DNA from 4 places in the Streptomyces sp. NPDC028419 genome. Region 3 is predicted to be linked to each of the others. Evidence: riboswitches for the same ligand, from Rfam matches in the RefSeq annotation. Region 3 holds a riboswitch; each other region holds the start of a gene.
What was found. Region 3 has a riboswitch for cyclic di-AMP ahead of ACZ4UB_RS06605 (transglycosylase family protein). Riboswitches for the same ligand answer to the same signal wherever they lie in the genome.
Positions count from the first base shown of each region.

Region 1: another riboswitch for cyclic di-AMP. It lies ahead of ACZ4UB_RS36110 (M23 family metallopeptidase); the one in region 3 lies ahead of ACZ4UB_RS06605 (transglycosylase family protein).
Region 2: another riboswitch for cyclic di-AMP. It lies ahead of ACZ4UB_RS02515 (transglycosylase SLT domain-containing protein); the one in region 3 lies ahead of ACZ4UB_RS06605 (transglycosylase family protein).
Region 4: another riboswitch for cyclic di-AMP. It lies ahead of ACZ4UB_RS22745 (M23 family metallopeptidase); the one in region 3 lies ahead of ACZ4UB_RS06605 (transglycosylase family protein).

Region 1 covers NZ_JBVHUE010000049.1:3,667-10,462, reverse strand. Annotated here, with positions in the region: gene ACZ4UB_RS36120 (aspartate aminotransferase family protein) at 1-984, shown strand, start outside; gene ACZ4UB_RS36115 (tyrosine-protein phosphatase) at 1,007-1,831, opposite strand; cyclic di-AMP (ydaO/yuaA leader) riboswitch at 2,151-2,310, shown strand; gene ACZ4UB_RS36110 (M23 family metallopeptidase) at 2,313-3,323, shown strand; gene ACZ4UB_RS36105 (SGNH/GDSL hydrolase family protein) at 3,581-4,357, shown strand; gene ACZ4UB_RS36100 (MBL fold metallo-hydrolase) at 4,529-5,749, shown strand; gene ACZ4UB_RS36095 (sensor histidine kinase) at 6,017-6,796, shown strand, end outside.
Region 2 covers NZ_JBVHUE010000002.1:27,612-34,407, reverse strand. Annotated here, with positions in the region: gene ACZ4UB_RS02530 (S-(hydroxymethyl)mycothiol dehydrogenase) at 1-788, opposite strand, end outside; gene ACZ4UB_RS02525 (LysR substrate-binding domain-containing protein) at 874-1,863, opposite strand; gene ACZ4UB_RS02520 (dihydrodipicolinate synthase family protein) at 1,936-2,937, shown strand; cyclic di-AMP (ydaO/yuaA leader) riboswitch at 3,228-3,468, shown strand; gene ACZ4UB_RS02515 (transglycosylase SLT domain-containing protein) at 3,473-4,270, shown strand; gene ACZ4UB_RS02510 (hypothetical protein) at 4,264-6,102, opposite strand; gene ACZ4UB_RS02505 (DUF5682 family protein) at 6,156-6,796, opposite strand, start outside.
Region 3 covers NZ_JBVHUE010000004.1:87,759-94,554, reverse strand. Annotated here, with positions in the region: gene ACZ4UB_RS06620 (globin domain-containing protein) at 1-209, opposite strand, end outside; gene ACZ4UB_RS06615 (cytochrome P450 family protein) at 403-1,662, shown strand; gene ACZ4UB_RS06610 (transglycosylase family protein) at 1,799-2,845, shown strand; cyclic di-AMP (ydaO/yuaA leader) riboswitch at 3,119-3,291, shown strand; gene ACZ4UB_RS06605 (transglycosylase family protein) at 3,294-4,001, shown strand; gene eno (phosphopyruvate hydratase) at 4,328-5,614, shown strand; gene ACZ4UB_RS06595 (FtsB family cell division protein) at 5,767-6,249, shown strand; gene ACZ4UB_RS06590 (DUF501 domain-containing protein) at 6,292-6,796, shown strand, end outside.
Region 4 covers NZ_JBVHUE010000019.1:145,600-152,395, forward strand. Annotated here, with positions in the region: gene ACZ4UB_RS22730 (DNA gyrase/topoisomerase IV subunit A) at 1-782, opposite strand, end outside; gene ACZ4UB_RS22735 (M16 family metallopeptidase) at 970-2,322, shown strand; gene ACZ4UB_RS22740 (M16 family metallopeptidase) at 2,343-3,710, shown strand; cyclic di-AMP (ydaO/yuaA leader) riboswitch at 3,971-4,127, shown strand; gene ACZ4UB_RS22745 (M23 family metallopeptidase) at 4,140-4,943, shown strand; gene ACZ4UB_RS22750 (GntR family transcriptional regulator) at 5,132-5,797, shown strand; gene ACZ4UB_RS22755 (HPr family phosphocarrier protein) at 5,965-6,246, opposite strand; gene ACZ4UB_RS22760 (bifunctional acetate--CoA ligase family protein/GNAT family N-acetyltransferase) at 6,454-6,796, shown strand, end outside.

The DNA of each region.
Region 1 (6,796 bases), on a different contig from region 3:
TTCGCGCGCTTCGCCACGGGCCGGCCCAGGATCCTGTACTGCGACCACGCCTTCCACGGGCTCACCACCGGCGCGCTGTCGGTGAACGGGGAGGCGGGCTTCCGGGACGGGTTCGCCCCCCTACTGCCCGATACGAAGATCGCGCTCGGGGATCTGGCGGCCCTGGAGCGCGAGCTGGCGCGCGGTGACGTGGCCGCCTTCGTCGTCGAACCGATCCAGGGCAAGGGGGTCCTCCAGGCCCCGCCCGGCTTCCTGCGCGCCGCGCAGGAGCTGCTGCACCGGCACCAGGCGCTGCTCATCGCGGACGAGGTGCAGACCGGCCTCGGCCGGACCGGGGAGTTCTACGCCTACCAGCACGAGGCGGGGGTGGAGCCGGACCTGGTCTGCGTGGCCAAGGCGCTGTCGGGCGGCTACGTGCCGGTCGGGGCGACCCTGGGCAAGGACTGGATCTTCAAGAAGGTCTACTCGTCCATGGACCGGGTGCTCGTGCACTCGGCCAGCTTCGGTGCCAACGCGCAGGCGATGGCGGCCGGGCTCGCGGTGCTCTCCGTCATGGAGAACGAGTCGGTGGTGGCGAACGCCCGCGCCATGGGCGACCTGCTGCGCGGGCGGCTCGCGGCGATGGTGGACGAGTACGAGCTGCTGCACGAGGTGCGCGGCCGGGGGCTGATGATCGGCATCGAGTTCGGCCGCCCGTCCTCGCTCGGGCTGCGCAGCCGGTGGACCATGCTCCAGGCCGCCCGCAAGGGGCTCTTCGCGCAGATGGTCGTCGTACCGCTGCTCCAGAAGCACCGGATCCTGACCCAGGTCTCCGGCGACCACCTGGAGGTGATCAAGCTGATCCCGCCGCTGATCGTGGACGAGGCGGACGTGGACCGCTTCGTGGGCGCCTTCCGGGAGGTCATGGACGACGCCCACGGCGGGGGCTCCTTGATGTGGGACTTCGGCAGGACCCTGGTCAAGCAGGCCGTCGCGAACCGCTGACGGCCCGGCCGGGCCCGGCCGGTCAGGCGGGTCGGGCCGGTCGATCGAGGTAGTGGTCGCGCAGCCGGTCGAGGGTCTCGGGCGTGAGCCCGAGGCCCTCGGCGAGGTAATGGTCGAGGCTGCCCCAGATCTCCTCCAGGGTGTCGAAGGCCGCGAGCAGGTACTCGGCGCGCGCGTCGAACAGCGGGGCGAGCAGCTCCATCACCTCGGGGGAGCGGGCCTCGGCGGACTCGCTGCTGCGACGCACCTTGTAGCGCCGGTGCGGGGCGTTCGACTCCAGGTAGTCCGCCACGATCGCCTCGCGCTCGACGCCGAGCGCGAGCAGGGTGATGGCGATCGACAGACCGGCCCGGTCCTTCCCGGCCGCGCAGTGCATCAGCACCGGCACCTCGCCCTGGACGAGCGCCTGGACGACCTGGCGGTGCTCCGCGGTGCGGTTCGTGACGATCTCCCGGTAGGAGTTGGCCATCCGCAGCGCGGCCTTGCCCTCGCCGAGGACCTGGCGCAGCTGGTCGAGGTCGCCGTCGCGCACCATCCGCCAGAACTCCGTACCGTCCGCCGGGTCGGAGAGCGGGAGGTTGACGTTGCGGACCCCGGGCAGCTCGACGTCCGGGCCTTCGAGCGCGTGATCCGCGGCGTTGCGGAAGTCGAAGATGGTGTGCAGCCCGAGCGAAGCGAGGAATTCCGTATCGGTTTCGGTGGCATGTGCCAGATGTCCGCTTCGGAAGACCTGTCCCGCTCTGACCCTCCGTCCGTCCGTGGTCGGGAGTCCGCCCACGTCACGGAAGTTGCGCACTCCGGTCAGCTCCGGCTCCGTGGACGGGGCCTGGGGTATCTGCTGGGTCACGGGGACTCCTCCGTATCGTCGCGGCATGTCCGAATTACACTAGTTGAGCGCAACTTGCCATAAGGGACGGGGAGATCGGATCGCCCCCGTGAGCAGGATCATACGGTCACCGTGAGTGTGTGATCACGAAAGTCGAATTGCCTTGTGGGGGCGGCCGTTGTCGTGGCGGATTCGACGGAGGGTGACCGGAATTCCGTCGATCCCTCACCCGGGCCTTTCCCGTGGGGAATTCGCGGCTTGTTCCGGGGGGCCGGACGGAATACCTTCGCGTCGACCCGGATGGACCGCCTAATCCTGCCACCATCCGAAACCGCACCCGACGATCCACACGCCCGGCAGGAGCGGGGGAACCAGGTAAGCCGCCGTCACCGGAATGGATCTTTTCCTCCGGACGGCTCGGGGTGAAGCCGTACGCGTACGGCCGGACATCTCCAGTCCGAACCCGACAGCTCACCTCGCAGGCGACGGAGAGGAATTCGCCATGCCCGCAAAGGGAAAGCACCGCCGCCCGAAGTCCAGCCCGATAGCCCGCGGACTCGTCGTCGCGGGCACCGGGAGCGCGGCGCTCGCGCTGCCGCTGATGGGTGCCACGGGCGCGCACGCCGCGACCGGCTCGACGGCCGCGACCGCTGCGACGGCCGGCCCGGCCACCGCTGTTGAGACCCAGGCGCCCCCGGCTCAGGCGCCGGCCGCCGCGTCGCCGACCTCCTCGGTCTACACCGTGGTCCCGGGCGACTACCTCTCGAAGATCGCCGCGGAGCGGCACCTGAGCGGCGGCTGGCAGCAGGTGTACGCGGACAACCGCGAGGCCGTCGGCTCCGACCCGTCGCTGATCCACCCGGGGCTGAAGCTGACCCTGGGGGCGCGGGCGCAGGAGCAGGCCCCGGCCCCGGCCGAGGAATCCGCTCCGGTCGAGGAATCCGCTCCGGCGGCGGACGCGGGCTCGGATGAGGGCGCGAGTGACGCGGGCGCGAGCGACGAGAGCGCGAGCGACGAGGGTACGGACGACGAGGGGACGAGCGGCAAGCCCGCGCAGGGCACCGGCAGCGGTACGGGCAAGGGCTCCGGTTCGGGCACCGCCTCCGCCTCCGGCTTCGCCGCTCCGGTCTCCGCCTCCATCACCACCCAGTACCGGGTGAGCGGCAGCATGTGGTCCAGCGGTCACCACACCGGTGTCGACTTCGCCGTGGGCACCGGCACCACCGTCCGCGCGGTCGGCGCGGGCACCGTGGTCTCCGCGGGCTGGGGCGGCGCGTACGGCAACGAGGTCGTCATCCGGCACGCGGACGGCCGCTACTCGCAGTACGGCCACCTGTCCCAGCTGTCGGTGTCGGCCGGCCAGAGCGTCGGCGGCGGCCAGAGCATCGGCCTGTCCGGCTCCACGGGCAACGTCACCGGCCCGCACCTGCACTTCGAGATCCGCACGGGCGCCGGCTACGGCACGGACATCGACCCGCTGGCCTACCTCCGCTCGAAGGGCGTGAACGTCTGATCGGCGACAGCCGTTCGGCACGAGGAGGGGCCGGGACCCGAGGGGGGGCCCGGCCCCTCTTTCCCGTACCCGCATGTCCCTGACACGGGTCTCACTTATTCCATACCCACCGGGTGGTATAGATCACGGTCCGTCAAGGGGTGGCTACGGTGGCGTAGGTCACGCCCTGGGGTGAAGGATGTCTTCTCGTGGCAGCGACGACAGCGATGACGACAAAGACGACGGCGAAGACGACGACGAAGACGAAGACGAAGGCAATGAAGACGGCATTCCAGGGCTTCGGCTCGTACGCGGCGATCGGGGACAGCTTCACCGAGGGCGTGGGGGACCCGGGCCCGGGGGAGATCTTCGTGGGCTGGGCCGACCGGCTCGCGGTGCTCCTGGCCGATCAGCGCGACGAGCACGACTTCCGGTACGCCAACCTCGCCGTGCGGGGCAAGCTCCTGGACCAGATCGTGGCGGAGCAGGTGCCGCGGGCCAAGGAGCTGGCGCCCGACCTGGTCACCTTCTGCGCCGGGGGCAACGACATCATCCGGCCCGGGAGCGACCCCGATGACGTGGCGGAGCGGTTCGAGGCGGCCCTGGCCGACCTCGTCGGGTCCGTCGGTCAGGTGATGATCACCACCGGCTTCGACACCCGTGGCGTGCCGGTGCTCAAGCACATCCGCGGCAAGGTGGCGACGTACTCGGCGCACGTGCGGTCCATCGCCGACCGGTACGGATGCCCGGTGCTCGACCTGTGGTCGCTGAAGTCCGTCCAGGACCGGCGGGCGTGGGACGACGACCGGCTGCACCTCTCGCCCGAGGGACACACCCGGGTCGCGCTGCGCGCCGCCCAGGTGCTGGGGCTGGACGTGCCCGCCGACCCGGACCAGCCGTGGCCCCCGCAGCAGCCGCGCGGCTCGGCCGAGGTGACCCGGGACAACATCCAGTGGGCGCGGGAGTACCTCGTGCCGTGGATCGGCCGGCGCCTGCGCGGCGAGTCCTCCGGTGACCACATGGAGGCGAAGCGGCCGGACCTGCTGCCGCTGTAACGGGGCCGGCCGGGGGACAGGAGGCCGACGGGCGGGAAGCGGAATCCTTCGGGGCCGGTGCGCGTTGGCATGGTGGTACTACGTACGACCCGCCCTGCCCACTTCCTCTCTGGAGGCGCCTTGACCGGCTCCGGCCCCGGCTCCCGTCCCTTGCGTCCACGGCTGCGCGCCATGCGGCCCGAAGCCTTCGGCGCGGATCCGTCCGGCGCTCGGCTGGAGCGGATCCTGCGCTCGCCGAACTTCGCCGACGGCGTCTTCCAGAATCCGGTCGGGGCCAGGACCAGGCCCTCCGGCTCGATGCTGGAGTTCGCCAAGATCTACTTCCACAAGGAGCAGCGCGTCCGGCGCAATCCCGGCGCGCCGGTCCCGGTGCATCCGACCACGCTGGCCGACCTGGCGAAGCCGCCGGTCAGCGGCCTGCGGCTGACCTGGATGGGGCACTCCAGCGTCCTCGCGGAGATCGACGGCCGCCGGGTGCTGTTCGACCCGGTGTGGGGCGAGCGGTGCTCTCCCTTCCCCTTCGCCGGGCCCAAGCGACTGCACCCCGTGCCGGTTCCGCTGGCCGCGCTCGGGCCGGTCGACGTCGTGGTCATCTCGCACGACCACTACGACCACCTCGACCTGCCGACGATCAAGGCGCTGGCCCGTACGGACACGGTCTTCGCGGTCCCGCTCGGCGTCGGCGCGCACCTGGAGCACTGGGGCGTCCCGGCCGACCGGCTGCGCGAACTGGACTGGAACGAGACCACCAAGGTCGCCGGCCTGTCGCTGACCGCCACCCCGGCCCGGCACTTCTGCGGGCGCGGCCTGCGCAACCAGCAGTACACGCTGTGGGCGTCCTGGGTCGTCGCGGGCGACGAGCACCGGATCTTCCACAGCGGTGACACGGGCTACTTCCCCGGCTTCAAGGAGATCGGCGCCGAGCACGGCCCCTTCGACGCGACGATGATCCAGATCGGCGCCTACTCGGAGTACTGGCCGGACATCCACATGACCCCGCAAGAGGGCATGACGGCCCACCTCGACCTCCAGGGCGGCGCCCCGCACGGCACGATGCTGCCGATCCACTGGGGCACCTTCAACCTGGCCCCGCACCCGTGGGACGAGCCGGGCGAAGGCACCCTGTCCGCCGCGGGCCGGGCGGGCGCGGCGATCGCGCTGCCGGTGCCGGGCCGACCCTTCGAGCCGGGAGCGCCGGACGCCCCGGCCGAGCCGTGGTGGCGCCCCTTCGTCTCGACCTCGACCCCGACCTCGACTCCGGTCGCCGGCTCCGGGACCGCGCCCGGGACCGCGGCCGGACCGTCCGCCGCCCGCACGGCGCCGCCGGCCGCGGGCCCGACGGCGAACGAGGGCCCGAAGGCCAACGAGGAGCCGGAGGCCGTGGGCAGCTGACGCTGAGCCGCAGGTCGGGCCGGTCCGCGGGCGTCGAGGGCCGGCGGGGCAGGGGGCTCGCGCGGGGCCGGGGGGCGCTGGGGCGGCGCCCGAAGGGGTATTCGGGCTGTCGTGCGAGCGCTCCTTCCGGAGCGGGACGCACCCCGGTGAAGTTCCCCAACTGGCCGCCTGCGGCACGAGGGCGCGGTCTAGCGTGGGTACCCGGTGATCAACACCGGGTCCCGGTACCGCGGGGGCCCGGGCCCCCGTACCGTACCGAGGACGCCGATGTCCGGACTCCGCGCCGCCCGCCCCCGCCACTCCCCGTCGAGACACGCCGTCACCGGTCCGGCCCGGCAGATACGGCCCCAGCTGATCAGGGCAGCCGTACTCCCCACCCTCGCGGCCGGCCTCAGCGGCGCCGCGGCGGTGATCTTCACCCTCCAGCTCGGCGGCGGCGCGGGCGCGCGCGACGCCCGGCTCTGGCCGGTGCTCACCGGGTGCGCCCTGCTGGTCGTCGGCGCGCTCGCCGCCGCCCTGCTCGGCGCCCAGCGCGCGGGGAAGGCCGTACGGGACCGCTGCGAAGCGCTGCGCCGCTCCAGCGTGCGCGGCCGCCAGGAGCTCGGGACGGTCGCGGACCGGCTGGAGCGCGGCGAGACCCCGCCCCGCCCGCCGCGCGCCGGCGCCGCGGGTCCGGCGGTCGCGGGCGGTGGCGCCGGCCACGAACACGTGGACGAGTTCTGGCTGCTCTCGCAGGAGTTGCGCGGCGCCCGCGAGCAGGCGCACGCCACGCTGGTACGGCTGGCCGGGCCCGCCGCGCCCTCCGACAGCGACCAGAAGGTCGAGGTCTTCGTGAACCTCGCGCGCCGCCTCCAGTCGTTGGTGCACCGCGAGATCTCGCTGCTCGACGACCTGGAGGACACGGTCGAGGACCCGGACCTGCTCAAGGAGCTGTTCCACGTCGACCACCTCGCCACCAGGATCCGGCGCCACGCGGAGAACCTCGCGGTGCTCGGCGGCGCCGCGTCCCGGCGGCAGTGGACCCGCCCGATCGACCTCAGCGAGGTG
Region 2 (6,796 bases), on a different contig from region 3:
CGGTAGGTCTCCGGGCGGCCGACGGCGTCGATGACCACGTCCGCGCCGTTGCCGCCGGTGAGGGCCTTGACGGCCTCGACCACGTCCTCGGTGCGACCGTTGACGGTGTGGGTGGCGCCCAGCCCCTTGGCCTGTTCGAGCTTGCGGTCGTCCAGGTCCACGGCGATGATCCGCCCCGCACCCGCGAGCCGGGCGCCGGCGACGGCCGCGTTGCCCACTCCCCCGCAGCCGATGACGGCCACCGAGTCGCCGCGGCCGACGCTGCCCGTGTTGAGGGCCGCGCCGAGGCCCGCCATCACCCCGCAGCCCAGCAGTCCGGCGGCGGCGGCCGAGGCGGCCGGGTCGACCTTGGTGCACTGTCCGGCGGCGACCAGGGTCTTCTCGGCGAAGGCGCCGATGCCCAGGGCCGGGGAGAGCGGGGTGCCGTCCTCCAGGGTCATGCGCTGGGTCGCGTTGTGGGTGTCGAAGCAGTACCAAGGCCGCCCGCGCTTGCAGGCGCGACAACGTCCGCACACGGCACGCCAGTTGAGGATGACGAAATCGCCGGGTGCGACGCCGGTGACGTCGGGGCCGACGGCCTCGACCACGCCCGCCGCCTCGTGGCCGAGGAGGAAGGGGAACTCGTCGTTGATGCCGCCCTCGCGGTAGTGCAGGTCGGTGTGGCAGACCCCGCAGGCCTGGACCTTGACGAGGGCCTCGCCGGGTCCCGGGTCGGGCACGAGGATCGTCGTCGTCTCCACCGGTGCGCCCTTGCTCCGTGCGATGACCCCTCGTACGCGATGCGTCACGTCGTACCCCGTTCTCGTGTGATCCGTGCCGTACCGCGAACGTACACGGCGGGGCGTGCGCGGGTGACCCGGTACGGGAGTTGTGTCACGTTTCCGGCCGCGGCGACGGCGCGGGCTCCGGCGGCGGCGCGAGCTCCGGCGGTACGGCCTCGCGCAGCGCCGCGGCGAAGGCGGCCACGGCCGGGTGCGCCGCGGCCCCGCTCCGGAAGGCGATCTTCGTGCGCCGCTCCATCGGCAGCCGGGTGAGGCGCACCCCGGGCACCCTCGGCGCGCCCGCTTCCCCCGCCGGCGCGGCGGATCCGGCCACGCCGAGCTGCGGTACGACGGCCACCCCCTGCCCCGCCGCGACCAGGGCGAGCACGGTCGCGAACTCGTCCACCCGGTGGCGCTCCCGCGGGGTGAACCCGGCGGCCTGGCAGGCGCGCACGGTCATGGCGTGGCAGAGGGTTCCCGGGGTCGCGGTGATCCAGGGCGCGTCGCGGTGGGCGCGCAGCGCGACGCCCCGGCCGAGGGCGTGGTCCGGGGCCGGGGAGCCGGGCGGCGGGGTCGGCTCCGCGAGGTACATCGCCTCCCGGCACAGCGGCTCGGTCTCCAGGCCCGGTTCCACGGGCGCGGGCACGAAGTCGTACTCGTGGACCAGCGCCACGTCCAGGTCACCGGCCCGCAGGGCGTGGGCGACGGCGGCGGGGTCGGTTTCGGACACCATCGCCTCCAGGGCCGGGTGGCGCCGGGCGAGGGTGACCAGGGCGGCGGGGACGATGGCCCGGGTCGCGGTCGGGAAGGCGCCGACGCGCAGGGCTCCCGCCAGCCCGTCGCGGGCCTCGGCGAGGTCCGCCTCGGCCTGTTCCAGGCGTTCCAGCACCGCTTCCGCGTGCCCGACCAGGTGCTGGCCGGCGGGGGTGAGCCGGACCCGGCGGCCGGTGCGCTCCAGGAGCGGCAGGCCCGCTTCGCGTTCGAGGACGGAGAGCTGTTGGGAGACGGCGGAGGCGCTGAAGGCCAGCGCCTCGGCGACGGCGGCGATGGTGCCGCGGCGGGCGAGTTCGCGCAGCAGGCGCAGGCGGCGTACGTCGAGCATCGGCTCAGCTTACGGGTCAGGACGGAAATGCGAACTGGACCCGGGGCTCGGAGGCGGGCCACCCTCGTACCCATGGCGCAGAACACCACACAGGACACGGCCCGGAGCGACACCTCCACGCTTCCCGCCCTCCCCACTCCTTCCCCGCTCCCCGACCCCTCCCCGCTCCCCGGCCTCCACGGGCTGGCGGGGCTGCACGTCCCGCTCGTCACCCCCTTCGACGCGTCCGGCGCGGTCGCCCTGGACGCCCTGGAGTCGCTCGCCCACGAGGTGCTCGCGGCGGGCGCCACCGGCATCACCGCCCTCGGCACGACCGGCGAGGCCGCCTCCCTCGACGCGGCGGAGCGCGACGCGGTGACCGAGGTGTGCGCACGGGTCTGCCGCGAGCGCGGGGCGTTCCTGAGCGTCGGGGCGGGCGGCAGCAGCACGCGGGCGAGCGAGGTCGCGCTGGCGGGACTGCGGCGGTGGCCCGAGGTGGGGGCCGCGCTGGTGACCGTGCCGTCCTTCGTGCGGCCCTCGGCGGCGGGGGTGCTGGCGCACTTCGAGCGGCTCGCGGAGGTCGCTCCCGTACCGCTGGTCGTCTACCACATCCCCTACCGGACCGGTCAGCCGCTGGACGCCGGGGCGTTGCGGGCCCTCGGGGCGCTGCCGGGGGTCGCGGGAGTCAAGTACGCGGTGGGCGGCATCGATCAGGACACGGTGGAGCTGCTGGGCGCACTGCCGGACGGGTTCACGGTCCTGGCGGGCGACGACGCCTACGCCTCGCCCCTGCTCGCCCTCGGGGCGGGCGGCGCGATCCTGGCCTCGGCGCATCTGGCCACGGAACGTTTCGCCGCGCTCGTGCGGGCCTGGCGGTCCGGGGACGCGTCCGGCGCGCGGGCGCTGGGGCACGCGCTGGCCCGACTGTCGGCGGCCGTGTTCGCCGAGCCGAATCCGGTGGTCCTGAAGGGGGTGCTGCACGCGCAGGGGCGCATTCCCACCCCCGACGTGCGGCTGCCGCTGCTGCCCGCCGGCGCCGCCTCGGTGCGTCAGACGCTGCGCAGGCTGGAGGAGCTGGCGGAGCGCACCGCGTAGGCGGGCGCGCGTCCCGGCAAGAAATCCCCAAGAAGCTTGAATGGGCGATTTGCCCTTGAATGCCGTACGGGCCGCTCGCCGGTGACGTCAGTCACGTGGGAGCGGCCGTCGCGGCCCCCGCCGCGGGGGGAGCGGAAGGCTGGATTCCGGGCGCCGCAATGAATTGCGGCATTCCCCGACCCGCCCGGGCGAGATCCATTTCCCGGCCGTTTCCGATATACCGATCACTGCGCGGAATTCAAGCCCTTGTTCCCCTCCTCTTCTCTCCTCTACGGTCACCGCAATCCGGGTGGAACGCCGAATCCTGCCGCTACCCGGGAACCCATCCCACTCACGTACGGCAGGAGCGGGGGAACCAGGTAGGCCGCTGGTCCGGACGCATCGTCCGGCCCGGCTCGGGGTGAAGTCGCACCGCTGACACGCACGTCCTCGTCATGCCTCGGCATGTCCGGAGGCGGGCCGCGTCACGGTGCGGCCGGACAGCTCCCGTCCGAACCCGACAGCTCACCTCGCAGGCGACGGAGAGGAATTCGCCATGTCCGCATCGGGCAAGCACCGCCGTCCCAAGACCAGCCCCCTCGCCCGCCTGCTCGCCGTCGCGGGCACCGGCGGCATGGCCCTCGCCCTCCCCCTGATCAGCGCTTCCGGCGCCGATGCCGCACAGCCGGCCGCCGCCACGACCGCGGCCCCCGCCGTCGCCGCCACCGCTCCCGCGCTCTCCGCGCGGGCCGCGGCGTCCACCACCTATTCGGTGGTCGCGGGCGACACCCTTTCCACGATCGCCCAATCGCATTCCGTGAGCGGCGGCTGGAAGAAGCTCTACGCGGACAACCGTGCGGCGATCGGCAGCGACCCGTCCGTGATCCGTCCGGGAACCGAACTGACGCTCGGCGGACCGGCGAAGGCGGCTTCCACGACGGCGGGTTCGGCGAAGAAGACCGTGGCGGCCGGGCGCGATGCGGGGGCCGCGACCGCGCGGGCCGACCGATCCGTGCGTTCCACGACCCTGTACGCCAACAATCTCGACGGCTGGATCCGGCAGTCGCTGGACATCATGGCCCAGCACGGAATTCCGGGCACCTACGACGGAATTCGCCGCAACGTCCTGCGCGAGTCCTCGGGCAATCCCCTCGCCATCAACAACTGGGACTCCAACGCGGCGGCGGGCATCCCCTCGAAGGGCCTCCTCCAGGTCATCGACCCCACCTTCCGGGCGTACCACGTGCCCGGTACCGCGACCGACTCCTACGACCCGGTCGCGAACATCACCGCCGCCTGCAACTACGCCGCCGCCCGCTACGGCTCGATCGACAACGTGAACGGCGCCTACTGAGCGGACCAGGACGCGGCCGCCAACGACCGCCGCGCGGCGTGCAGATGGGTGGCCGCGGCCAGCCAGGCCCACGCGTAGCGGTCGGCGCCGGGATCGACGAGACGACCGAAGACGTCCCGGGACCGCCGGTCGGCCTCGGCGGTCAGCGCGGCGGCCAACTCCTCGGCCCCCGCGAAGCCGGCCCGGCGCAGCGGCCCCCGACCGCCGTTCGGCGCGAACTCACCGCGCGCCGCCTCCGCCACCGCCCGACGGCCCCCCGCCACCCCGGATTCCAACAGCCGTTGCACCCGCCACAGCGGTGACCCGCCCAGCGCGTCCGGTACCGGCTCCCGGTCGCGTACGTCGGCCAGTTCGGGCGCGCCGGCCCCGGCCGGGAGGTGGGACCCCTGGAGCAGGTCGTAGCCGAGGTCGGCCCGGCCCAGCCACTGCGGCGGCAGCCGCAGGGTGTACGCCGAGCCCGGCACCGGACCGACGGCCAGGGGGCGCAGGGTCGCGCTCCGGTCCGGGTCGGGGCGGCCGAGCACGCGCAGCGCCAGCCCGGGGCGCTCCGCCAGACGGCGGAGGTTCGCGGTGTGCGCCAGGTCCGGATGCGGGTGGGCGGGGACCAGGGCGATCAGCGGTGCGCCGGGACGTACCGCGCCGTCGGACGCCACTTCGCGGACCAGCAGCCGGTCGCCGGCCGCGGCCACCACCAGCACGTCGCATCCGAGCAGGCCCGGGTCGGCTGCCGGATCGGCCAGGGCCCGCGCCACGGCCTCGGCCGCCGGGCGGGCGAAGAGCGCGGCGGCCGGTCCCTCGCTCCAGTCGATCCCGTGCAGCGGCGTCGCCCGTACGCCCCGGCCCGACCCGAGGCGGCCGTCGTCGGACACGGTCGCCCCGACCACGTGCAGTGCGCCCCGGGCCAGGCCGGCGTGGTCGAGGACGGCGCCGCCGAGGGACACGGAGGCGCTCGCGGCGCCCCGGGCCCGCCCGATCCCGCCGGGGCGGACGTCGGCGAGGGTGAACCGGTCGCCATCGGCGTCGACGAGGTGCGTGACCACGCCCGCGTGTCCGGTGGCCGAGAGCACCGGCTCCCGGCAGAGGCCGTACACGCGCAGGCTGCCGCCGGACCGGTAGGCGCGCCGGGAGCCGCCGGGGGACGGGAGCGCGGCGGTGTGCAACAGCTCGCGAAAGGCCCCCGTCAGCTCGGTCAGCCGCTGGGCGGCGCTGCGGTCGCGGGCGGCGCGCAGCCCGCGCACCACCCGGAGGGCGGCCGCCTCGGCGTGTGGCAGGCCCGCCAGGCGCGCGGTGTGCGCGGCCCGCAGCAGCTCGGCCTGTACGACGGCGCCGCCCGCGGGCACTCCCGCCGCCAGCGCGGCGGCGGCCGCCTCCCACAGGGCCGCGGCGGCGGCCAGCTGCTCGGGGGACGGGTGCGGGATCGGCGGCGCGCCGTCGGTCGCGGGCCCGGTCCCCGCTTCCGGCTCGGCGGGGGCGGTGGTCGCCGGGCCGCGGGCACGCTCCGGGTCGGATGCCGGCTCGGGCTCCGGGACGGCCGCCGGGTCGCTCTGCGGTGGCTCGGCGATCGGGGACACCGCGAGGGCGGCGGTGCGGTGGAGGCAGCGGGGGCTCAGGAGGCAGCTGCATACGGCCTGGTCGGCGGTGGTGATCGCCTGCGCGGGGCCGGGGCTCAGGGTGACCAGGGCGTCCTCGCCGAACCGGTAGGTGACCTCCCCGTCGGCCGCCACGACGGCCGGCGGATCGCCCGCCGCGCAGGCCTCGATGGTGGCGTCGAGCCGCTTGCGCAGCCGCGCGGAGAGCCCGCCGACGGCCTCGGCCAACAGCTCCGCAGCCACCGGGGGGAGCACGGCAGCGGATGCGGATGCGGGTGCGGGTGCGGTTACAGGGATCACGCGCGCTCTCCACGGAGGCGGTCGCCGACCCAGCGGGCCAGGGCGAGGGGGCTGAGGGCGGCCACCGGCATTCCGGCGGCGACGAGTTGCTGCGCGACGGGGACGCTGTAGCGGGGCGCACCGGTGTCGTCCAGGGCGGCGCAGCCCAGCAGGCGGGCCCCCGAGTCGGCCAGGGCGCGGACCTCGCCCAGCAGGCCGCCGAGCGCGTGGCCCTCCTCGAAGTCGCTGACCACGACGACCAGCGTCCGGCTCGGCACCGTGATCAGGGACCGCGCGTGCGCCAGACCGGCCGCGATGTGCGTACCGCCGCCGACCCGTACTTCGAGCAGCAGGGACAGGGGGTCCTCGACCCGGCCCGTGAGGTCGACCACTTCCGTGGAGAAGGCCAGGAAGTGGGTCGAGAGGGTGGGGACCCCCGCCAGGACCGCGGCGGTCAGCGCGGACCACACGACGGAGGCCTCCATCGAGCCGGAGACGTCGACGACGAGGATCAGCCGCCAGTCGGCCTCGCGGCTGACCCGGCTGCTGAACACCGGTCGCCGCGGTACGACGACCACGCGGCCGTCGTCCGTCCGGCGGGTGTGCGCGAGGTTGGCCCGCAGGGTCCGGGGCAGGTCGAGCACTCCGCCGGGACGGC
Region 3 (6,796 bases):
TAGGGGACGAGCTCCTCGTCGTCGATGTGCGCGATGACGTGGGTGAGCGCGGCGAAGAGCCGGTCGCGCTGGCGTTCCATGTCCCGGGGCTCGGCCGGGAAGAGGGCGCGGATGTCGGGGTTGTGCCAGAACAGGTGGGTGTAGAAGTACTTGACCGCGTGTTCGGCCCGTCGTTCCACCACGGCGAAGCTGCTCTTCAAGATCCTCACATCCACAAGAGCGACAGTAGGAGTGGCCGCGAAGGCGGGGTCAAGGGAAGGGTGATCTACGGCCAGCCGCGGAAAACCAGTCATATGGGATGACCGGCGAGGGGCGGGGTACGGTCGCCTGGTGCACCAGCAGACCCCCGCGCAGCCTCCCGCGCAGACCCCCGCCGAGCCCTCCGCCGCCCCCGCCGCCCCGGTGGCGGGCTGCCCGGTCGCCGACCCCGTCGGCGGCCCCGAACTCTTCACCTGGGAGTTCGCGACCGACCCCTACCCGGCCTACGCCTGGCTGCGCGAGCACGCGCCCGTGCACCGCACCACGCTCCCCAGCGGGGTCGAGGCCTGGTTGGTCACCCGGTACGCGGACGCCCGCCAGGCCCTCGCCGACCAGCGGCTGAGCAAGAACCCGGTGCACCACGCCGAGCCCGGCAAGACGGGCATTCCGGGAGAGCGCAGCGCGGGCCTGATGACCCACCTGCTGAACATCGACCCGCCGGACCACACCCGGCTGCGCCGCCTGGTCTCGAAGGCCTTCACCCCGCGCAGGGTCGCCGAGTTCGCCCCCAGGGTGCAGGAGTTGACCGACCACCTGATCGACGCCTTCGCGCGGAAGGGGGAGGCCGACCTCATCCACGAGTTCGCCTTCCCGCTCCCCATCTACGCCATCTGCGAGCTGCTCGGCGTACCGCGCGAGGACCAGGACGACTTCCGCGACTGGGCCGGGATGATGATCCGGCACGGCGGCGGGCCGCGCGGCGGGGTCGCCCGTTCCGTGAAGAAGATCCGCGCCTACCTCGGCGAGCTGATCCACCGCAAGCGGGACGATCTGGGCGACGACCTCATCTCGGACCTGATCCGGGCGAGCGACCACGGGGACCACCTGACGGAGGCCGAGGCCACCGCCATGTGCTTCGTGCTCCTCTTCGCGGGGTTCGAGACCACCATCAACCTGATCGGCAACGGCACCTACGCGCTGTTCCGCAACCCCGATCAGCGCGCGCTCCTCCAGGAATCCCTCGCCGCCGGCGACCGCGCCCTGCTGGAGACCGGGATCGAGGAGCTGCTGCGCTACGACGGTCCCGTGGAGCTGGCGACGTGGCGCTACGCGACCCGGCCGCTGACCCTGGGCGGCCAGGACATCCCGGCGGGCGACCCGGTGCTCGTCGTGCTCGCGGCGGCCGACCGCGACCCCGCGCGGTTCGACGATCCGGACGCCCTGAACCTCTCGCGGAGCGACAACCAGCACCTCGGATACGGACACGGCATCCATTACTGCATCGGTGCTCCGCTGGCCCGGTTGGAGGGTCAGACGGCCCTCGCGACTTTGCTGACGCGTCTGCCGGATCTGGAACTCGCCGTTCCCCCCGAGGAGCTGCGCTGGCGCGGCGGACTGATCATGCGTGGCCTGCGCACGCTTCCCGTCAGGTTCACAACCCCAAACGTTCCGGAAGCGGAATGACCCGTCCCGGGCGCCACAGCTGACGCACAGTCAACTCTGTGACCTCGACGTGATCTGCGCATCATCGACTTGTGACAAGCGTTCGAACCGGGCTAGGTTCGCGTCGCCCCCGCCGCCACGCGAAAGGTCCACCCTCATGCGTTCCGGGAACGGCCGCCACAGACGCCCCCGTCAGGTCCCCGCACTCGTCGTCACCGCCGGAGTCGCAGGCTCCGCACTCGCCCTGCCACTGTTCGCCGCCTCCGGCGCGAGCGCGGCCGAGACCACCACCTGGGACTCGGTGGCCGAGTGCGAGAGCGGCGGGACCTGGAGCGCCGACTTCGGCAGCGGGTCCTACGGCGGACTCCAGCTCACCTTGGACCAGTGGAAGAACGCGGGCGGGTTGGAGTTCGCGGCGCGCCCCGACCTGGCCAGCCGCTCGCAGCAGATCACCATCGCCGAGCGGGTGCTCGCCGCGCAGGGACCGACGGCCTGGCCGCTGTGCGGGGAGTCCTCCGGGCTCACCCGGGGCGGCCCGACGGCCACGGTGGACCCGGGTGTCCCCGGACGTTCCGGTTCCGTCGCGCCGACCCCGGTGCGACCCGAGGGATCCGCCTCCCCCGCGCCCGGCTCGCTCGCCGGCGCGCCGGCCCCGGCGGCCACGCCGACCTCGACCGGGCACATCCCCGGAGCCACCGGCGCGCCCGGCGACTTCGCGGCGATGCCGCAGTCCCCGCTGACGTCCGTGCTGCCCGTCATGCCGGACCCGGCTCCGGTTTCCGGCGGCCCCGGCGCCCCGACGGGGTCGGCGGGGTCGACGGGAACGCCCGCCCCGTCCGTGCCCGGCGGTTCGACGGCCCCCACCGGTCCGACGACGTCCCCGTCCAACACCGCTGTTCCCACGGCCCCGACGCCCTCCACGACCCCGACGACCCCGGCCGGCTCGGCGGCCGCTGCGCAGGGCGAAACGGCCGGAGCCGGTGGAAAGCACCGCGGAACGCCCGCCGCGGAGGCCCCGGTCGGCTCTGACGCGGCGTCCGACCCGTCGTACACGGTGAAGGCCGGCGACAATCTGACGGACATTGCGAAGGCCAAGGGGGTCGAGGGTGGCTGGAATGCCCTTTACGAGGCCAATCAGCAGGTCATCGGGCATGACGCCGACCTGATCACCCCGGGGCAGAATCTCGATCTAAGCCAGAAATAGGGGCACTTCGGGCGCGAAGATCGCCAGGTATGTCCCTTTCGTGCAAATGAGACATGCATCTCTTCCGTTCAACTGGCGTGTCCTGCTCGGTGACTGCCCAAAACCCCGCTCCCACCTGGGCAAACACCCGTCCCGAGAGCGCAAGTAGGGCCCGTTTCTCCCCGATGTCCCTCGTTGAACATCGGGGAGAGACCTGTCTACCTTCTGAATCGCTCGCCACCGCGGGCTCCTTCGACCGCATCGCCGAATCCTGCCGGCGGACGGAGGGAACACGTCGCGCAAGCGCCGAAGGCAGGAGCGGGGGAACCAAGGTAAGTGCCGGAACCGGCCATTGAGAGATGGTCACGGAACCGGCTTGGGGTTAAGCCGCGCACCTCGGTGCGCGACCGGGCAACTCATCCGCCCGAACCCGACAGCTCACTTCGCAGGCGTCGGTGAGGAGAAAACCATGCTGCTTTCCGGCAAGGGCAAGCACCGTCGCGCCTCCAAGGCCACCCGTGTCGTCACCCTCGTCGGTGTCGCCGGTGTCGCCGTGGCGGCTCCGCTGATGACCGCCGGCGCCGCGAGCGCCGCGACCGCCTCCCAGTGGGACGCCGTCGCCGCGTGCGAGTCCGGCGGCAACTGGTCCATCAACACCGGCAACGGCTACTACGGCGGCGTGCAGTTCTCGTCCTCCACGTGGGCCGCGTACGGCGGCAAGGCGTACGCCCCGCAGGCGAACCAGGCCACCAAGGCGCAGCAGATAGCCATCGCCGAGAAGGTCCTCAAGGGCCAGGGCAAGGGCGCGTGGCCGTCCTGTGGCGTGGGCCTGTCGAACTCCGCCTACAACGGCGGCTCGGCCGAGACCCCCAAGCAGACCAAGCCGGAGAAGAAGGTCGAGAAGAAGGCCGAGCCGAAGCAGGAGACCAAGCGCCCCGAGGCCCCGGTCACCCGCTCCGAGCGCGCCGAGACCCCGGCCCCCACCAAGAGCGCCCCGTCGACCGCGGCCCCCAAGACGGGCACCGGCTCCTACGAGGTCAAGTCCGGTGACACCCTCGGCACCATCGCCCAGGCGAACGGCGTCAAGGGCGGCTGGCAGAAGCTGCACGAGCTGAACAAGGACACCGTGCCGGACGCCGACCTGATCTTCCCGGGTCAGAAGCTGAAGCTCAGCTGAATCCCGCGGTAACACCGCGCGGTGACACCGACCGTGACGCCGCGCGGTAGGACCGCGCGGACTTCGCGGTACGCATAATTCGCCATCGCCCGGCGCGTCTCCCCCCGACGCGCCGGGCGGTGGCGTTCGTGCAGGCGGGGGCGGGATCCTTCGGCATCCCGCCAGCCCTTCCGTATGTCCCGTAAGAGGGGTATTCAGACCCTTTTTCGTCCCACGGAGCGGTTGCTCGGCTGGCCGAGTGCCCGGAGCCGGTTAGGCTCTAGGCGGCAAGGCCATCCCACGGCCTGACACGCCACCGCACACCCAGCGTCACATCCCAGAAGGAGATGCTCGTGCCGTCCATCGACGTCGTCGTAGCCCGGGAAATCCTGGACTCCCGAGGCAATCCCACGGTCGAGGTCGAGGTTGGCCTCGACGACGGCAGCACCGGCCGTGCTGCAGTTCCGTCCGGCGCCTCCACCGGTGCATTCGAGGCCATCGAGCTTCGTGACGGTGACCCCAACCGCTACCTCGGCAAGGGCGTCGAGAAGGCCGTCCTCGCCGTGATCGAGCAGATCGGCCCGGAGCTCGTCGGCTACGACGCCACCGAGCAGCGCCTGATCGACCAGGCCATGTTCGACCTGGACGGCACCGACAACAAGGGCTCGCTGGGCGCCAACGCGATCCTCGGCGTCTCCCTGGCCGTGGCCCACGCCGCGTCCGAGGCCTCGGACCTCCCGCTCTTCCGCTACCTCGGCGGCCCGAACGCGCACCTGCTGCCCGTTCCGATGATGAACATCCTCAACGGTGGGTCGCACGCCGACTCCAACGTCGACATCCAGGAGTTCATGATCGCGCCGATCGGCGCGGAGTCCTTCTCCGAGGCCCTGCGCTGGGGCGCCGAGGTCTACCACACCCTCAAGAAGGTCCTGCACACCAAGGGCCTCTCCACGGGTCTGGGCGACGAGGGCGGCTTCGCCCCGAACCTGGAGTCCAACCGCGCCGCGCTCGACCTCATCGTCGAGGCCATCAAGCAGGCCGGCTACGTCCCGGGCAAGGACATCGCGCTGGCGCTCGACGTCGCCGCGTCCGAGTTCTACAAGGACGGCAAGTACGAGTTCGAGGGCCAGTCCCGCTCGGCCGCCGAGATGACCGAGTACTACGAGGAGCTCGTCTCCGCGTACCCGATGGTCTCCATCGAGGACCCGCTGTACGAGGACGACTGGGCCGGCTGGAAGGTCCTCACGGACAAGCTGGGCGCCAAGGTCCAGATCGTCGGCGACGACCTCTTCGTCACCAACCCGGAGCGCCTCGCCCGCGGCATCGAAGAGGGCTCGGCGAACGCCCTGCTCGTGAAGGTGAACCAGATCGGTTCGCTGACCGAGACCCTGGACGCCGTCGAGATGGCCCAGCGCAACGGCTTCAAGTGCATGATGTCGCACCGCTCCGGCGAGACCGAGGACGTCACCATCGCCGACCTCGCGGTCGCCGTGAACTGCGGTCAGATCAAGACCGGCGCCCCGGCCCGCTCGGACCGCGTCGCCAAGTACAACCAGCTGCTGCGCATCGAGGAGATCCTCGACGACGCCGCCGTGTACGCGGGCCGCTCCGCCTTCCCGCGCTTCAAGGGCTGATCCCCTCCGGATCACCTTCCGGACGGGCTGCCGGACGGGCCTGCGCGGGTTCATCCCCGCGGGGCCCGACAGCCTCCGTACGTCCCCGCGCTCGGTCCCGTACCGTGTGCGGGGACGTATTGCTGTGTGCGGGTACAGGGGAGGCGGAGTCAATGGCCGGGAACCGGGATCGGTTCTCCACCTTCTCGACCGCGACCAGGCTCAAGCAGCTGGGCGAGCGGACCGCGGCCCACGTGTACCGCTCGCAGTCGCGGCGCCAGGTCCGGCGCAGCAGGCTGACCGGCCGGGCCGCGCTGCTGGTGCTCGTCCTCTGTACGCTGGTCGTCGCCCTCGCCTATCCGATGCGCCAGTACGTCTCCCAGCGCTCGGAGATCGCGGACCAGCAGCAGGCCGCCGACCGGGCGCGCAAGCGGCTGGACGAACTCCGCGACGAGAAGGCCCGCTGGCAGGACCGCGCGTACGCGGAGCAGCAGGCGCGCCGGCACCTGCACTACGTGCGCCCCGGGGAGATCGGCTTCACCATGGTCGACTCGGAGGCCGCGGAGCACCGCCGCACCGGTACGGCGACGGCCGACCGGCCCTGGTACTCGAACGTCTGGGACGGCATCGACAAGGCCGACCGGCCCGCCGACTGACGTCCACCGACCGACCTCTCAACCGAAAGACGCATCCCAGGCATGCAGACGCCCCCGCCCCAGACCGCACGGACCGAGCCGACGGACGCGGACATCGCCGCGTTCGAGCAGCAGCTCGGCCGCCCGCCGCGCGGACTGCGCGCCATCGCGCACCGCTGTCCCTGCGGGCAGCCCGACGTGGTCGAGACCGCCCCGCGCCTGCCCGACGGCACGCCGTTCCCCACGCTGTACTACTTGACCTGCCCGCGGGCCGCCGGTGCCATCGGCACGCTGGAGGCCAACGGCGTGATGAAGGAGATGCAGGCCCGGCTCGCCACCGACCCGGAGCTGGCCGCGGCCTACCGGGCCGCGCACGAGGACTACATCACCCGGCGCGACGCGATCGAGGTGCTGGAGGGCTTCCCGAGCGCGGGCGGCATGCCCGACCGGGTGAAGTGCCTGCACGTGCTGGTGGGCCACTCGCTGGCCGCGGGCCCCGGTGTGAACCCGTTCGGCGACGAGGCCCTGGCGATGCTGCCCGAGTGGTGGGCGAAGGGCGCCTGCGTCA
Region 4 (6,796 bases), on a different contig from region 3:
TTGTCCACGGAGACCGTCGCGCGGATCCGGAAGGTGCCGCGCCCGTTCTCGTAGGCGTCCTTGATGCCGGACAGGCCCACGATCCGGCCGCCGGTCGGCAGGTCCGGACCCGGGATGAAGCGCATCAGCGCCTCCAGGTCCGCCTCCGGGTAGCGGATCAGGTGCCGGGCCGCGGCGATGACCTCGCCCACGTTGTGCGGGGGCATGTTGGTGGCCATGCCGACCGCGATCCCGGACGCGCCGTTGACCAGCAGGTTCGGGTACGCGGCCGGCAGTACCGCCGGTTCGAGCTCCTGGCCGTCGTAGTTCGGGGTGAAGTCGACGGTGTCCTCGTCGATCGACTCCGTCATGAGTGAGGCGGCGTCGGCCATCTTGGACTCGGTGTACCGCATGGCGGCGGGCGGGTCGTCGTTGCCGAGGGAACCGAAGTTGCCGTGGCCGTCGACCAGCGGCAGGCGCATCGAGAAGGGCTGGGCCATGCGCACGAGGGCGTCGTAGATCGACGCGTCACCGTGCGGGTGGAGCTTGCCCATGACTTCGCCGACGACGCGGGCGCACTTCACGTACCCGCGATCGGGGCGCAGCCCCATCTCGTTCATCTGGTAGACGATGCGGCGGTGCACCGGCTTCATGCCGTCCCGGGCGTCGGGCAGGGCGCGGGAGTAGATCACCGAGTACGCGTACTCGAGGAAGGAGCCCTGCATTTCGTCGACGACGTCGATGTCGAGGATCTTCTCCTCGAAATCCTCCGGCGGCGGGGTCTTCGTGCTGCGGCGGGCCATCGCTGCGCGGCTCCTTAACCATGGTGATGGGGGCTGGGTCTGACGCGGACCATTGTGGCCCGAGGCTCCGACAACGCCGACTCCGACCCAGGAGTGACCCGGGAACTTCTCCAGGGGCCGACGCGCTTGCATACAGTGACAGGTCTGACGGAATTCTCTACATCGCGATCGAAGGGACCACATGCCCATGGGTCACACGGCCACAGCTCAGGCCGGCTCCGGCGGCCTGACAGCGACCGAGCACCGCCTGGCCAACGGCCTGCGCGTGGTGCTCTCCGAGGACCACCTGACCCCGGTCGCCGCGGTCTGCCTCTGGTACGACGTCGGTTCGCGCCATGAAGTCAAGGGCCGCACCGGGCTGGCTCACCTCTTCGAGCACCTGATGTTCCAGGGTTCGAAGAGCGTGTCCGGGAACGGCCACTTCGAGCTGGTGCAGGGCGCGGGCGGTTCGCTCAACGGCACCACCAGCTTCGAGCGCACCAACTATTTCGAGACGATGCCGACCCACCAGCTGGAACTCGCGCTGTGGCTGGAGGCGGACCGGATGGGCTCGCTGCTGGCCGCCCTGGACGACGAGTCCATGGAGAACCAGCGCGACGTCGTCAAGAACGAGCGCCGCCAGCGCTACGACAACGTCCCCTACGGCACGGCGTTCGAGCGGCTGACCGCGCTCGCCTACCCCGAGGGCCACCCGTACCACCACACCCCGATCGGCTCGATGGCCGACCTGGACGCGGCCTCCCTGGAGGACGCGCGGACCTTCTTCCGCACCTACTACGCGCCCAACAACGCGGTGCTGTCGGTCGTCGGGGACATCGACCCCGAGCAGACGCTGGCCTGGGTGGAGAAGTACTTCGGCACCATCCCCGCCCACGACGGCAAGCAGCCGCCGCGCGACGGCTCGCTGCCCGACACCATGGGCGGCCAGCTGCGCGAGGAGATCGTCGAGCAGGTCCCGGCCCGCGCGCTGATGGCCGCCTACCGCCTCCCGCACGACGGCACCCGCGACTGCGACGCGGCGGACGTGGCCCTGACCATCCTGGGCGGCGGCGAGTCCTCCCGGCTGCACAACCGCCTGGTCCGCCGTGACCAGAGCGCCGTGGCGGCCGGATTCGGCATGCTGCGCCTGGCCGGCGCCCCCTCGCTCGGCTGGCTGGACGTGAAGACCTCCGGCGGGGTCGAGGTGCCCGACATCGAGGCCGCCGTCGACGAGGAGCTCGCGCGGTTCGCCGCCGAGGGCCCGACGGCCGAGGAGATGGAGCGCGCGCAGGCCCAGCTGGAGCGCGAATGGCTGGACCGGCTGAGCACGGTGGCCGGCCGCGCCGACGAACTGTGCCGCTTCGCGGTGCTCTTCGGCGACCCGCAGCTGGCGCTCACCGCCGTCGGCCGCGTCCTCGACATCACCGCCGAGGAGGTGCAGGCCGTGGCCGCGGCCCGACTGCGCCCGGACAACCGCGCGGTGCTCGTCTACGAGCCGCTCGCGGCCGAGGACGCCGAGGAAGCCGCCGAGAACGACGAGACCGAAGGGGCGGAGCAGTGAGCGACACCGCAGCCGTCACGATGACCTTCCACCCCCAGCCGCAGCCCGGCGAGGCCAAGCCGTGGGCCTTCCCGGCCCCCGAGCGCGGCGCGCTGGCCACCGGCCTGACCGTGCTGCGGTGCCACCGGCCCGGCCAGCAGGTGGTGGCCGTCGAGATCAACCTCGCGGCCCCGCTGGACGCCGAACCGGCCGGCCTGGACGGCGTGGCCACGATCATGGCCCGCGCGCTCTCCGAGGGCACCGACAAGCACTCCGCCGAGGAGTTCGCGGCCGAGCTGGAGCGCTGCGGCGCCACCCTCGACGCGCACGCCGACCACCCCGGCATCCGGGTCTCCCTGGAGGTCCCGGCCTCCCGCCTGGCCAAGGCCCTGGGGCTGCTCGCCGAGGCGCTGCGCGCCCCCGCCTTCGCCGACTCCGAGGTCGACCGCCTGGTGCGCAACCGGCTCGACGAGATCCCGCACGAGCTGGCCAACCCGCAGCGCCGGGCCGCCAAGCAGCTCTCCCAGGAGCTGTTCCCGGCCACGCTGCGGATGTCCCGCCCGCGCCAGGGCACCGAGGAGACGGTGGCCCGGATCGACTCGGCGGCCGTGCGCGCCTTCTACGAGGCCCACGTGCGCCCGGCGACGGCCACCGCGGTGGTGGTCGGCGACCTGACCGGCATCGACCTGGACGCCGTCCTGGCGGACACCCTGGGCACCTGGACGGGCGGCACCGCCGCGCCGCTCCCGGTGCCGGCGGTCACCGCGGACGACACGGGCCGCGTGGTCATCGTGGACCGGCCGGGCGCGGTCCAGACGCAGTTGCTGATCGGGCGGATCGGCGGGGACCGGCACGACCGGGTCTGGGCGGCCCAGGTGCTCGGCACGTACTGCCTGGGCGGCACCCTGACCTCCCGTCTGGACAAGGTCCTGCGCGAGGAGAAGGGCTACACCTACGGCGTGCGCGCCTTCGGGCAGGTGCTGCGGTCCACCGCGGACGGCACCGGCGCGTCGATGCTCGCCATCAGCGGTTCGGTGGACACCCCGAACACGGGTCCGGCGCTGGACGACCTCTGGAAGGTGCTGCGCACCCTCGCCGAGGGCGGACTGACCGACGCCGAGCGCGACGTGGCGGTGCAGAACCTGGTGGGCGTGGCGCCGCTCAAGTTCGAGACGGCCGCGTCCGTCGCCGGCACCCTGGCCGACCAGGTCGAGCAGGAGCTGCCGGACGACTACCAGGCGCAGTTGTACGCGCGGCTGGCCGAGACGGGCACGGTGGAGGCCACCTCGGCCGTCGTCAACGCCTTCCCGGTGGACCGGCTCGTCACGGTGCTGGTCGGTGACGCCGCCCAGATCGAGGCGCCGGTGCGCGCGCTCGGCATCGGCGACGTGAGCGTCGTCGCCAACTGAGGTCGAACGGACCGGGCGGACCGAGCGACTGGGCGGACCGAACGGGCCGTACAGGACGAACGGGACGTGAACTGACGGCGTCCCGCAAGGGGTTTCGGTGGCTCGTCCACCGGAACCCCTTTTGTCCGTTTGGTGGAGAGGTTGCTTCTATGTCGCGTGACGTAGGTAACAATGGGGCTCGTGTGTTTGGTGATTGCCTGATGATCCGCCTAGCGTCGGCCGTGCTGTCCGTCAGTTGTCACAGCCGCACTCGCGGCACCGGACAGCGATCGCCGAGTCCCCGTCAGGCGCGAGCCTGGGGAGCCGGGGACCCACAGTCCCTGGGGTGAATCGGACCACCTCGCAAGAGGGGGCCCGTAGGAGACCTTCCTGCTCCGAACCCGTCAGCTAACCCGGTAGGCGAGAGGGAAGGAAAGGATCAACCCCTTCATGGCGTTCGGCAGCAGTCGTGCCTCTTCCGGCAAGCACCGTGGTTCCAGCCGTCTGAGCCGGAAGACCGCAGGCGTCGCCGGTATAGCCGCCCTCGCCGCCACCGGCGTCGCGGCCTCCCTCGCTGCCCCGGCCTTCGCCGCGGACAACCACAGCAGCAGCACTCCCCAGGACTCCGGCATGAAGGCCGTCGTCGTCGCCGACGACCTCGCCGGCGACATCGAGGCGCAGGCCGACGCCCAGCGCAACGCCGCCGACACGGCCGCCCTCAAGGCGCAGGCCGAGGCCGAGGCCAAGACGAAGGCCGCCGAGGCCCGGCGGATGGCCGAGGCGAAGGCCAAGGCCGAGCGCGAGGCCAAGGAGCGCGCGGACCGTGAAGAGGAGCGCAAGCGCCTCAACACCTTCGTCCTGCCGCTCGAGGGCTCGTACGTCAGCACCCAGTACGGTGCGGGCGGCAGCATGTGGTCCTCCGGCAGCCACACCGGCATCGACTTCCACGCGGGCGTGGGCAACGTCGTCCGCGCCGTGGGTGCGGGCGTCATCGTCGAGGCCGGCAACGGCGGCGCGTACGGCAACAACATCGTCATCAAGCACAACGACGGTACGTACACCCAGTACGCGCACCTCTCCAGCCTCAGCGTCTCGGCCGGCGAGCAGGTCACCGCCGGGCAGCAGATCGGCCTGTCGGGCGACACCGGCAACGTCAGCGGCGCGCACCTGCACTTCGAGGCCCGCACCGGCCCGTCCTACGGCTCGGACATCAACCCGCTGACCTACCTGCGGGCCCGCGGCGTCGCGATCTGACCCCGCCCGCACAGCAGCTTCCCGAAGGCCCCGGCTCCCCGAGCCGGGGCCTTCGTGCTGTGCGGCGGCGGGCGCGACGGGGAGCGTCCACCGGCCGCTCATTTCCGCCCGTCCTCGGAAAATATCGCGTGTTGCAATAGAGTCGCGAAATGGAATCTGCGGAAACGGTATTCGGTGGAGGTCCGGTCTTGCGAATTCCCGCGCACGCGGTATGTACGGCGATCCGCGACGACATCGTCTCCGGGGTCTTCGGCCCGGGCGCACGGCTCACCGAGGAGCTGCTCGCCCGCCGCTACGGAGTCTCCCGCGTCCCCGTCCGCGAGGCCCTGCGCACCCTGGAGTCCGAGGGCTTCGTCACCACGCGCCGGCACGCGGGCGCCTGCGTCGCCGAGCCGACCGCGCAGGAGGCGGCCGACCTCCTGGAGGTCCGGACGCTGCTGGAGCCCCTCGCGGCGGCCCGGGCCGCCCGGCGGCGCAGCGAGGCGCACCTCAAGGTGCTGCGCGGGCTGGTCAGGTTGGGCCAGGAACGGGCCAGGAGGGGCCAGGGGGAGGATCTACGGGCGCTCGGGGGGTGGTTCCACGAGACGCTCACCCAGGCCTCCGACAGTCCCGGGCTGATCGCACTGCTGACGCAGATGCGGCACAAGATCACCTGGATGTACGCCGTGGACGCCCCGGCGCGGCCCGTGGACTCCTGGGCGGAGCACGGCGCGATCGTGGACGCGGTGGCGCGCGGCGACGCGGAGCGGGCGCGCGCGCTCACCGCGGCGCACGCCGGTCGGGCGGCGGGGGCGCACCGGCTGCGCGTGAGGACTTCGCAACCTGCCGTAAACACGGCGAGCGGCCGACTTTAACAATTCCCGGATAGGAAGGATGGGGAGGATATTCCTGCGGTCGAGTACGGCCCGCTATTTCCGGTACGGAGAATTCCGCACCCTGCGAAAAAGCAGCGGAGCCGTGGCTCCCGGAATGCGGGGGCCACGGCTCCGCCGTGTGTGGTGCGTGGGGTCGGACCCGGGGGTCAGACGGTCTCGGGGAGCTCCTCGAGACCCTCGGCGACCAGCTTCGCCAGGCGGTCGAGCGCGGCGTCCGCACCCTCGGCGTCGGACGCGAGGATGATCTCCTCGCCGCCCTGGGCGCCCAGGCCCAGGACCGCGAGCATGGACGCGGCGTTGACCGGGTTGCCGTCGGCCTTGGAGATCGTCACCGGGACGCCGGAAGCGGTCGTCGCCCGGACGAAGATCGAGGCGGGACGAGCGTGCAGGCCCTCGGCCCAGCCGACGTTGACGCGGCGCTCTGCCATGGTGATGCCCTTCAGGTTCTTACGGTTGTCTAGACCAGTCTCTCACGGCACTCAGAATGCTCGGGCCGACGTTCGACCCCATTCGGCCTGCCGTTGGACCCTCCCCAGCTTGCACCGATGTGCCCCGGCCCGCCTAATGCGCCGCGCGCACGCGGCCCGCCCGTCCCCCGCCCGCCCTCCGTCCGGGACAGGGCCTAGGGTGGCCCCATGACCACCGCGTCGGACCCCTCGTACCCGGCCCACTGGGAAGCGGACGTCGTGCTGCGCGACGGCGGCACCGCCCGGATCCGGCCCATCACCACCGAGGACGCGGACCGCCTGGTCAGCTTCTACGAGCAGGTCTCGGACGAGTCGAAGTACTACCGGTTCTTCGCCCCCTACCCCCGCCTGTCCGCCAAGGACGTGCACCGCTTCACCCACCACGACTACGTGGACCGGGTCGGCCTCGCGGCCACGATCGGCGGCGAGTTCATCGCGACCGTCCGCTTCGACCGGATCGGCTCCGACGGCCGCCCCGCCTCCGGGCCCGCCGACGAGGCCGAGGTCGCCT